Regions from separate parts of the Litchfieldella rifensis genome, predicted to be linked through region 1. Evidence: predicted binding sites of a transcription regulator. Region 1 holds the regulator's gene; the other holds the start of a gene.

Region 1 (4,422 bases):
CGAGCCAGGCGCTGATGTCGTGAGCCATGTCAACGACATCGGGATAGCGTTCGAGAAACTCGACGATTTCGGTATCGCGTCCGTTGAACTGACGCAGTCGCGGATCCCAGTAGGGGTTGGGCAGGCAGCGAGCATCGAAGACGGTGTCGGCGTCTAGAGGGACGCCGCGTTTGAAGCCGAAGGATTCGAAGGTCAGGGTCAGTTGCCGGTCGGTGTGTTGGGCGACCTGCTCGGCGATACGCCCGCGCAGCTCATGGACCGACAGGCGTGAGGTATCGATGACCAGGTCCGCCAGATCGCGAATCTCGGCCAGGGCCTGTTCTTCGGAATCGATGGCTTCGGCTAGGGTCATGTCGCTGTCCCGGGTTAGCGGATGACGTCGCCGTGTCGCCGAGTAACGTTCGAGCAGAATCTTGGCTTCGGTGGTCAGGTACACGACCTGGCAGTCGACCCCTTTGCGGTCCACGGCCTCCAGTAGTGTGGGGAAGCGACGCAAGGCACCGGGCAGATTGCGCGCATCGATGCTGACAGCAACCGATGAGCGCTGCGTTTCGCCGTCTTGAAGCTCGTTCAGCAGCGACCCCAGCAGCATGGCAGGTAGATTGTCGATGGCGTAGAAGCCGAGATCCTCGAGCGCCTGCAAGGCAATGGACTTCCCCGAACCGGAGCGGCCGCTGATGATCACGAGCTGCATGGTCGTCTCCTGTGAGCGGGGTGAAAGGGTGAGCGTCATGGTGGTAGGCAGCGCACCGGCTGCCCATCCGAATGCTTGGACTGCGCTACGTTCAGACCGTGCCGGAGTCAGGCCATACCGGCTGCCGGGTCATTGTCCTGGCGACGAATGGCGTCGAGCAGAATGTCGTAGAGCTGTCGCTGGCTATCGCTCTTGCGCAGTCGCTGCCGAGTATCGGCGTCGTTCATCACGGCGGCGACTTGCCCAAGCAATGCCAGGTGTGTGTCATCGGCCTCTTCGGGGACCAGCAGCACGAACACCAGGTCCACGGGCTCACCATCCACGGCATCGAAGTCTATCGGCTCGGCGAGTTTGAGAAAGCCGGCCAGTGGTGCCTTGCAGTGGGGATCGCGGGCATGGGGAATGGCAACGCCGTTGCCGATCCCCGTGCTGCCGAGGCGCTCTCGTCCGATCAGGCGGCTGAATACCTCCTGGCTGTCGAGGCTGGGCGTATTCTGGGCGATGAAGGTGCTGAAGAATTCCAGCACCCGCTTCTTGCTTCCCCCGGGCACATCGAACAGGGTGCGCTCCGGGGGCAGAATGGCTTGCAGATTCATGGGCAGGTCAGCGGACACCGGCACCCTGGGCGCGGGCCTGTGCCTTTTCCTTGTGTTTGACCAGTTGCCGATCGAGCTTGTCGGCCAGGGCATCAATAGCAGCGTACATGTCACCGTCTTTGGCATCGGCGTGCAAATCAGCACCGGCAGCGTGCAATGTGCAAGCGGCTTGTTGGCGCTCCTTTTCGATCGAGAGGGTAACCTGGACTGTTGTGATGTTGTCGTAGTGTCGCTCTAGACGTGTGAGCTTTTCATTGACGTAGTCACGCAGTGCGTCGGTCAGTTCGACGTGATGGCCGGTGATATTGACTTGCATGGCACGCTCCTGTTCCTTGCGGATGTCGATTCGATTGTAACCCTTTTTGGCGCCCTGCAAACCCCCTGGCGCAGGGGGATTTCCATCGTTCGGATCCGGCTCGTCATTGCCCTGTCAAGACAGGCGTTTACGCTCGCTCGACGGAGGGATGCCCATGGCTTCACGGTACTTGGCCACTGTACGCCTGGCGACCTTGATGCCGCTGGCGGCGAGTGCCTCGACCAATTTGCTGTCGGATAGCGGTTTGCGCGACGGCTCCTCGCCGATCAGCTTTTTCAGGCGGGCACGGATGGCGGTGCTGGAGTGGGCGTCGCCTTCCTCGCCGCCGACGTGACTCGAAAAGAAGAACTTGAGTTCGAAGACACCGCGGGGGGTGTGGATGAACTTCTGGGTCGTGACACGAGAGATGGTCGACTCGTGCATGTCCACTGCCTGGGCAATATCGGCCAGCACCAGCGGTTTCATGGCGACTTCACCCTGCTCGAGGAAGTCGAGTTGACGTGACATGATCTCGCGCCCTACCCGCAACAGGGTATCGTTGCGGCTCGAAAGACTCTTCAACAGCCAGCGGGCCTCCTGCAGATGCTGCTTCATGAAGGTATTGTCGTCGCTCTTGTCGGCGCGCCTGATCAGTGCCGCATAGTCGGGCTGGATTCGCATGCGGGGCAGAGCATCGGCATTGAGCTCGATACGCCACCCCTCGGGGGTATGGCGCGCGATCAGGTCGGGGATCACGTAATCGCTGCCACTGTCATCGAAGGCCAGTCCGGGCCGCGGGTCCAGCGAGCGCACCAAGGCGATCACCGCATCGAGCTGATCGTCCTCCAGGCGCAAGCGGCGTTTGAGCAGCTTGCGATCATCGGCGGCCAGGGCATCGAGGAACTGGCGCACCAATCGCTTGGCCTGAGGCAGCAGCGGGATGTCGTCGGGCAGTGCGCCCAGCTGTAACAGCAGGCATTCGCGCAGTTCACGGGCGCAGACGCCGGTGGGTTCGAATTGCTGAAGATGCAGCAGCACCTGTTCGACGTCGGCACTCTTGAGGCTCGGCAGTCCCTGGTGGCGCAAGCCTTCGCAGAGGTCGTCAAGGTCGCTGTCGAGATAGCCGTTGTGATCCACGGCGTCGATCAGGCTTTCAGCGATCAGGCGTTCGCGGCTGCCCAGGTCGGTCATCGCCAATTGCCAGAGCAGGTGATCATGCAGGCTCTCACCGCTGGCATTGCGATCGAAGTCCGGGGCGTCGCCACCGGAGGCAGGTGCCATGTCCTGGTAGGTATCGGACCAGTCGCTGTCCACCGCCAGTTCACTGGGGATCTCACTGGCCCAGTCGTCCTCGGGCGTGTCGATGGTGTCCTGTTCGCCATAGCCGTCGTCGAGTTCCAGCATGGGGTTGGATTCCAGCGCCTGCTGGATTTCCTGGCGCAGGTCCAGCGTGGAAAGCTGCAGCAGAGCAATGGCCTGCTGAAGCTGCGGCGTCATGGTCAGCTGGGTGCCGATGCGAAGCTGCAACGAGGGTTTCATGGCCATGGCAAAATTTGCATCAGTGACAAATGAATCGACACGTTAGCCCGCTGCGAGAAACCTTGCAAGCGCTAATATAAGCAATAAACGTGCCACCCGCAATCCGCATGCCATAGCGGCTTGATAAGAAGAATATCAGCAGCTTGGTTGTGAATGAAGGGCCTGGACGGTTCAAAGGCGAAAGTCCTCGCCCAGATAGATGTCACGAACTTGCTGGTTCGCCAGAATGGCCGTGGCGTCGCCTTCGGCGATGATCTGGCCGTCGCCGACGATATAGGCGCGGTCACAGATGTCCAGCGTGTCGCGCACATTGTGGTCGGTGATCAGCACGCCGATACCGCGGCTCTTCAACTGGCGGATGATGCCCTTGATATCGCCCACCGAAATGGGGTCGACGCCGGCGAAGGGCTCATCGAGCAGGATGAAATCCGGTTCCGTTGCCAGCGCCCTGGCAATTTCCACGCGGCGTCGTTCGCCCCCGGACAGGCTCATCCCCAAGTTGTCGCGAATATGGGTGACATGGAACTCTTCGAGCAGTTCTTCGAGACGTGCTTGGCGTCCGGCGAGGTCGAGGTCGCGGCGGGTTTCGAGGATCGCCATGACGTTGTCGGCTACCGATAGCTTGCGAAAGATCGAGGCCTCCTGGGGCAGGTACCCGATCCCCGCTCGGGCACGCTCATGCATGGCGGCGCCGGAAAGATCGCGGTCGTCGATGAAGACCTTGCCGGCGTCGGCGCGGACCAGCCCGACGATCATGTAGAAGGAGGTGGTCTTGCCGGCCCCGTTGGGGCCCAGCAGACCGACGATATGGCTCTGATCGATGGTCAGGCTGATGTCCTGTACCACGCGGCGGCGCTTGTAGCTCTTGGCCAGATGTCGGGCGCTCAAGGTCTTCATGGGGGCCCTTATTGTTGCTCGGGGTTCAGGGTCATTCGCACACGTTGGCGTTCGCTGCCTTCGACCTCGGCGCGGGCCTGGACCGTGCGGCGGTCGAGATAGTATTCCACGTAGCCACCATCGAAAGTGTCGTGGCCCTGATGCAGCTCGGCCTGGTCGATCAGTTCCACGCGACGCTCGGCGGCATGATAGATGATCGTGCGACCCCAGCCGCGCACGACCGGCTCGTCGGGGGCCGGCTTCTGTTCGATGTAGGCGCGATCGCCGGTGGCGGTGGCTCGAGAGACCTCGCCGGCATCGTTGCGTTGAATCTCGACGCGCTCGCCAGTCAGCTGCATGCTGCCCTGCTGGATGTCCACGTCGCCGGTATAGATGGCGGTACCGGCACGGTCATCCAGTTC
Region 2 (4,422 bases), on a different contig from region 1:
CAGCAATGGTCGGTGGCGGTGGTCTGCAGGTTGCCGGATTGCAACCCGTGCCATAGGGCCTCCTGGTGTCCCTTGGGACGGAAGGGCGGGCTCATCACGTGGCCGGCGGCGCGGGTCCAGTCGGCATCGAGATAGACGCTGTCGTCGAGCACGAGGTGGCCGGCCAGGCATTCCCCATACACCGGCTGACCCTGCTGGCGGGCGTAGGCGATCTCGTCCACCGCGTCCTTGGTCGATACGTGGACCAGGTAGATGGGGGTGCCGAGGGTGCCGGCGATGCGGATCGCGCGGCTGGCCGCCTCGCCTTCCACCTGGGGCGGGCGCGACAGCGGATGGGCTTCCGGCCCCGTCATGCCCTGAGCCAGCAGCTTCTGCTGCAGGTGGTAGACCAGTTCGCCGTTCTCGGCATGCACCGTGGGCACCGCGCCGAGTTCCAGGCAGCGCGAGAAGCTCTGCACCAGGATGTCGTCGGTGGCCATGATGGCGTTCTTGTAGGCCATGAAGTGCTTGAAGCTGTTGACGCCGTGCTCGCGCACCAGGGTACCCATGTCCTCACGCACGCTGTCGTCCCACCAGGTGATCGCGACGTGGAAGGCGTAATCGGCGGCGGCCTTCTCCGCCCAGCCGCGCCAGGTCTCGAAGGCCTCCATCAGCGACTGGCCGGGGCTGGGGATCACGAAGTCGATGATCGAGGTGGTGCCACCGGCGAGCCCGGCCGCGGTGCCGGTGTAGAAGTCCTCGCTGGCCACGGTGCCCATGAACGGCAGCTGCATGTGGGTATGCGGATCGATGCCGCCGGGCATCACGTAGAGATCGGCGGCGTCGATCACCTCGCTGCCGACCGGGGCGTCGAGATGCGTGCCGATCGCCTGGATCTTGCCGTCCTCACAGAGGATATCGGCACGGTAGGATTCTTCATGGGTGACGACGGTGCCGCCACGAATCAGTAGTGTCATGGTCGTTCTCACTTGTATTTATGGATTGCCTTCGCGGGATTGGGTCTGAACGGAAAGTTGTTGCGAACAGACCGCTCATTCCCCGTCAGTCAGGCGGGCGTACGCGTCAGGCCTGCGGTCGCGGAAGAACTGCCAGTTGTTGCGCACTTCGCGGACCATCGCGAGGTCGATCTCGTGGATCAGCAGTTCGTCGTCCTTGTCGCTGGCCTGAGCCTCGATCTGGCCGCGCGGATTGACGATATAGGTCGAGCCGTAGAACTCGCCGATATTCCACGGCGCTTCGGTACCGACACGGTTGATGGCGGCAATGAAGCAGCCGTTGGCGGCGGCGGAGGCGGGTTGTTCGAGTTCCCACAGGTACTGCGAGAGACCGGCCACGGTGGCCGATGGGTTGAAGATCACCTCGGCACCGTTCAGTGCCAGGGCGCGCCAGCCTTCGGGGAAGTGGCGGTCGTAGCAGATGTACACGCCGATCTTGCCGTAGGCGGTATCGAACACCGGCCACTCGGACTTTCCGGGTTTGAAGTAGAACTTCTCCCAGAACCCGGCGACCTGGGGGATATGCGTCTTGTGGTACTTGCCCAGGTAGCTGCCGTCGGCATCGAACACCGCGGCGGTGTTGTAGTACACCCCGGTGACGGTCTCCTCGTAGATCGGCACGATCATCACCATGCGGTGCTCGGCGGCGAGCTTCTGCATCAGCTGGCAGGTCGGGCCTTCCGGCACGCGCTCGGCAGCGGCGTACCACTTGGGGTCCTGACTGGGACAGAAGTAGGGTTGGTTGAACACCTCCTGGAAGCAGAGTACCTGCACGCCAGCATCGGCAGCCTGCTGGATCAACGGCAGGTGCGCCTCGTTCATGGCGTCGCGAATCGCTGCGGGTTCCAGGTCGGTACTGGCTTTCAGGCCCATCTGAATGAGGCCGATCTTCATCTTCTGCATGGGATATCCGCTCGTATTGTGCTTGTTGTCAGGTCGCTCGCCAGATCTCATGGCAAGGCATGATGGTGGTGCGACCGCGATGAATTCAGATTTTAAAAAGCTGACTAACAAGACAGCTTTTTCAAAGCTAGACCCTGTTGTGGTAGCCGTGCAAGTTTTTTCTTCATGCTATGGAATTTATTTCAACATACTGTAATTTAAGGGTTATTTTTGTGTTTTTGTGCCTTTTCACCAAATTGGTGAAAAGGTGCTCTATTTTGGTTTTTGCTGATATTGATTGGAAAAGTTATTTATAAACAAAAAGATAAGTCTATGTTTCGAGGTTTTCTTAGTGATCGTGAGATCATTGCTTGAACCATTATGAAAACTGACTAGCCTGTCATGAAGCGTACCTGTCATGGATTTGGTGCCATCTGATGTCGGGAGGCTTCGTCGAGACGAGTTTCCTGTCTTTTCAGTCAAGTTTTGATAGGGGTATCGCGCCAAAGGTAGTGGATGGCAGCGCTTTGGCATGCTTATTGCCGTATATTTGGCAGATTCGCCAGATCGGCTTGCAACACAATAATGACGAGGAGAACAACAATGACCGTCAAGACATCTCGGATGTTGGACAGGCAAGGCCTGATCGAGCTGGAGGAGGGCGACGATGTACGCGACAGTCCTCGCTTCAATGTCGATATCGCCCCGACCAAGGCCAGTGAACGGACTTGGTCGCGCTGGAACATTGCCGCGCTGTGGGTGGGGATGTCGATCTGCGTGCCGACCTATACTCTGGGTGGGGTGCTCACGGCCTATTTCGGTCTGAGCGTCGGTGAGGCCTTGCTGGCCATCCTGTTGGCCAACGTGGTGGTGTTGATCCCTTTGACGCTGAATGCCTTTCCCGGCACCAAGTTCGGGATCCCCTTTCCGGTGGTACTACGCTCGTCGTTCGGTATCCTGGGTTCCAATGTGCCGTGCTTGATCCGGGCCCTGGTCGGCTGTGGCTGGTTCGGTGTGCAGACCATGTTCGGCGGCCTGGCCATCCACCTGCTGCTGTCGGCGATCTTTCCGCCCTGGCAGGCGTTGGGCGGCGTCGGCGAAGTGATCGGCTTCTTCGTCTTCGGCGCCATGAATCTGTATGTGGTGATTCGTGGCGCCGAGTCGATCAAATGGCTGGAAACCCTGGCGGCTCCCTTGCTGCTGGCGGTCGGCGTCGGGCTGATGTTCTGGGCGTGGCCGCACATGTCGATGACCGAGCTGCTGGCACAGCCGCCGTCGCGCCCGGAAGGGGCGCCGGTCTACGGTTACTTTTTCGCCGGCCTGACCGCCATGGTCGGGTTCTGGGCCACGCTGTCGCTGAACATTCCCGACTTCAGCCGCTTCGCCAAGAGCCAGAAGGACCAGATCGTCGGCCAGATCATCGGCTTGCCGTTGACCATGTTCTTCTTCGCCGCCCTGGGGGTGGTGATGACGGCTGCGTCGGCATCGCTGGTCGGTCGCACTGTCGCCGACCCGGTCAACCTGATCGGCATGATCGACAACCCCTTCTGGGTGAGCGTTGCCATGGTGTTGATCATCATTGCGACGCTGTCCACCAATACGGCGGCAAATATCGTCTCGCCGACCAACGACTTCCAGAATGTGGCGCCGAAGCTGGTCGACCATCCCCGCGGCGTGCTGATCACCGGTTTGGTGGGCGTGCTGCTGATGGGTTATGACCTGTTGCAGAAGGCCGGCATCATCACCTCGGGGGTATCGCTGGAGAGCATGTACTCCAACTGGCTGCTGGGCTATTCGAGCCTGCTGGGACCGATCGCCGGCATCATGGCGGTGGACTACTTCCTGATCAAGCGTCAACGGCTGGACGTGCCGAGCCTCTATCAGGACAACAAAGCCTACCCGGCAATCAATCCGGCGGGATTCATCGCCTTCGGGGTGCCGGTCGCGCTGACCCTGCTGGCGCTGACGACCGGCACCATGAACTGGTTCTACGACTACGGCTGGTTCACCGGCTCGGCACTGGGCGCCGTGGTCTACTATGCGGCCAGTCTGGTGCTGTCTCCGGTCAACAGGACAATCCCGACAGCAGCCATCGAAACCGAACGCCTGTCCTGATGCCCAGCGTGCGCTGCAGATGCTGCCCCGTCCGTCAGACGGTCGGGGCGTTTATGTGCCTGGGTGGCTTTGGCCATGGCCGCGGGCAGGCGGCGTGCATGTCCCTCGGCGTCTCGACGCCATTCTCGCCAATCGCGGAGCCAATAATAATGAGTACATCCGATTATCCGTTGAGCGAAGTTCCCGAGGGTAGGCGCAAGGGGCTGCTCTCCACCTCTATGGTATTGCTCGGTTTCACCTTCTTCACTGCCACCATGTGGGCGGGGGGATCCCTCGGCACGGCATTCGGCTTTGCCGAGCTGCTGATGGTGATCGTCGTCGGCAACCTGATGCTTGGTGCCTATGCCGCGGCTTTGGCCTACATCGCCTGCAAGAGCGGGCTCAACTCGGTGTTGATGGGGCGTTTCTGCTTCGGCGAGGTCGGCAGCAA

Evidence for each region. The regulator sigma-54, encoded in region 1, starts transcription at its own class of promoters, with help from an activator protein. The targets are predictions, from matches to a motif close to TGGCACNNNNNTTGCTNT.
Region 2: a site for sigma-54 is predicted at 2,406-2,423, ahead of ACFOEV_RS01315 (NCS1 family nucleobase:cation symporter-1). Genes of this name have one in related genera too.

Annotation. Positions count from the first base shown of each region.
Region 1 covers NZ_JBHRUG010000017.1:229,565-233,986, forward strand. The annotation lists gene rapZ (RNase adapter RapZ) at 1-694, opposite strand, end outside; gene ptsN (PTS IIA-like nitrogen regulatory protein PtsN) at 802-1,290, opposite strand; gene hpf (ribosome hibernation-promoting factor, HPF/YfiA family) at 1,298-1,606, opposite strand; gene ACFOEV_RS08145 (RNA polymerase factor sigma-54) at 1,721-3,130, opposite strand; gene lptB (LPS export ABC transporter ATP-binding protein) at 3,296-4,021, opposite strand; gene lptA (lipopolysaccharide transport periplasmic protein LptA) at 4,030-4,422, opposite strand, start outside.
Region 2 covers NZ_JBHRUG010000002.1:163,064-167,485, forward strand. The annotation lists gene hydA (dihydropyrimidinase) at 1-956, opposite strand, end outside; gene ACFOEV_RS01310 (nitrilase-related carbon-nitrogen hydrolase) at 1,032-1,898, opposite strand; gene ACFOEV_RS01315 (NCS1 family nucleobase:cation symporter-1) at 2,481-3,992, shown strand; gene codB (cytosine permease) at 4,142-4,422, shown strand, end outside.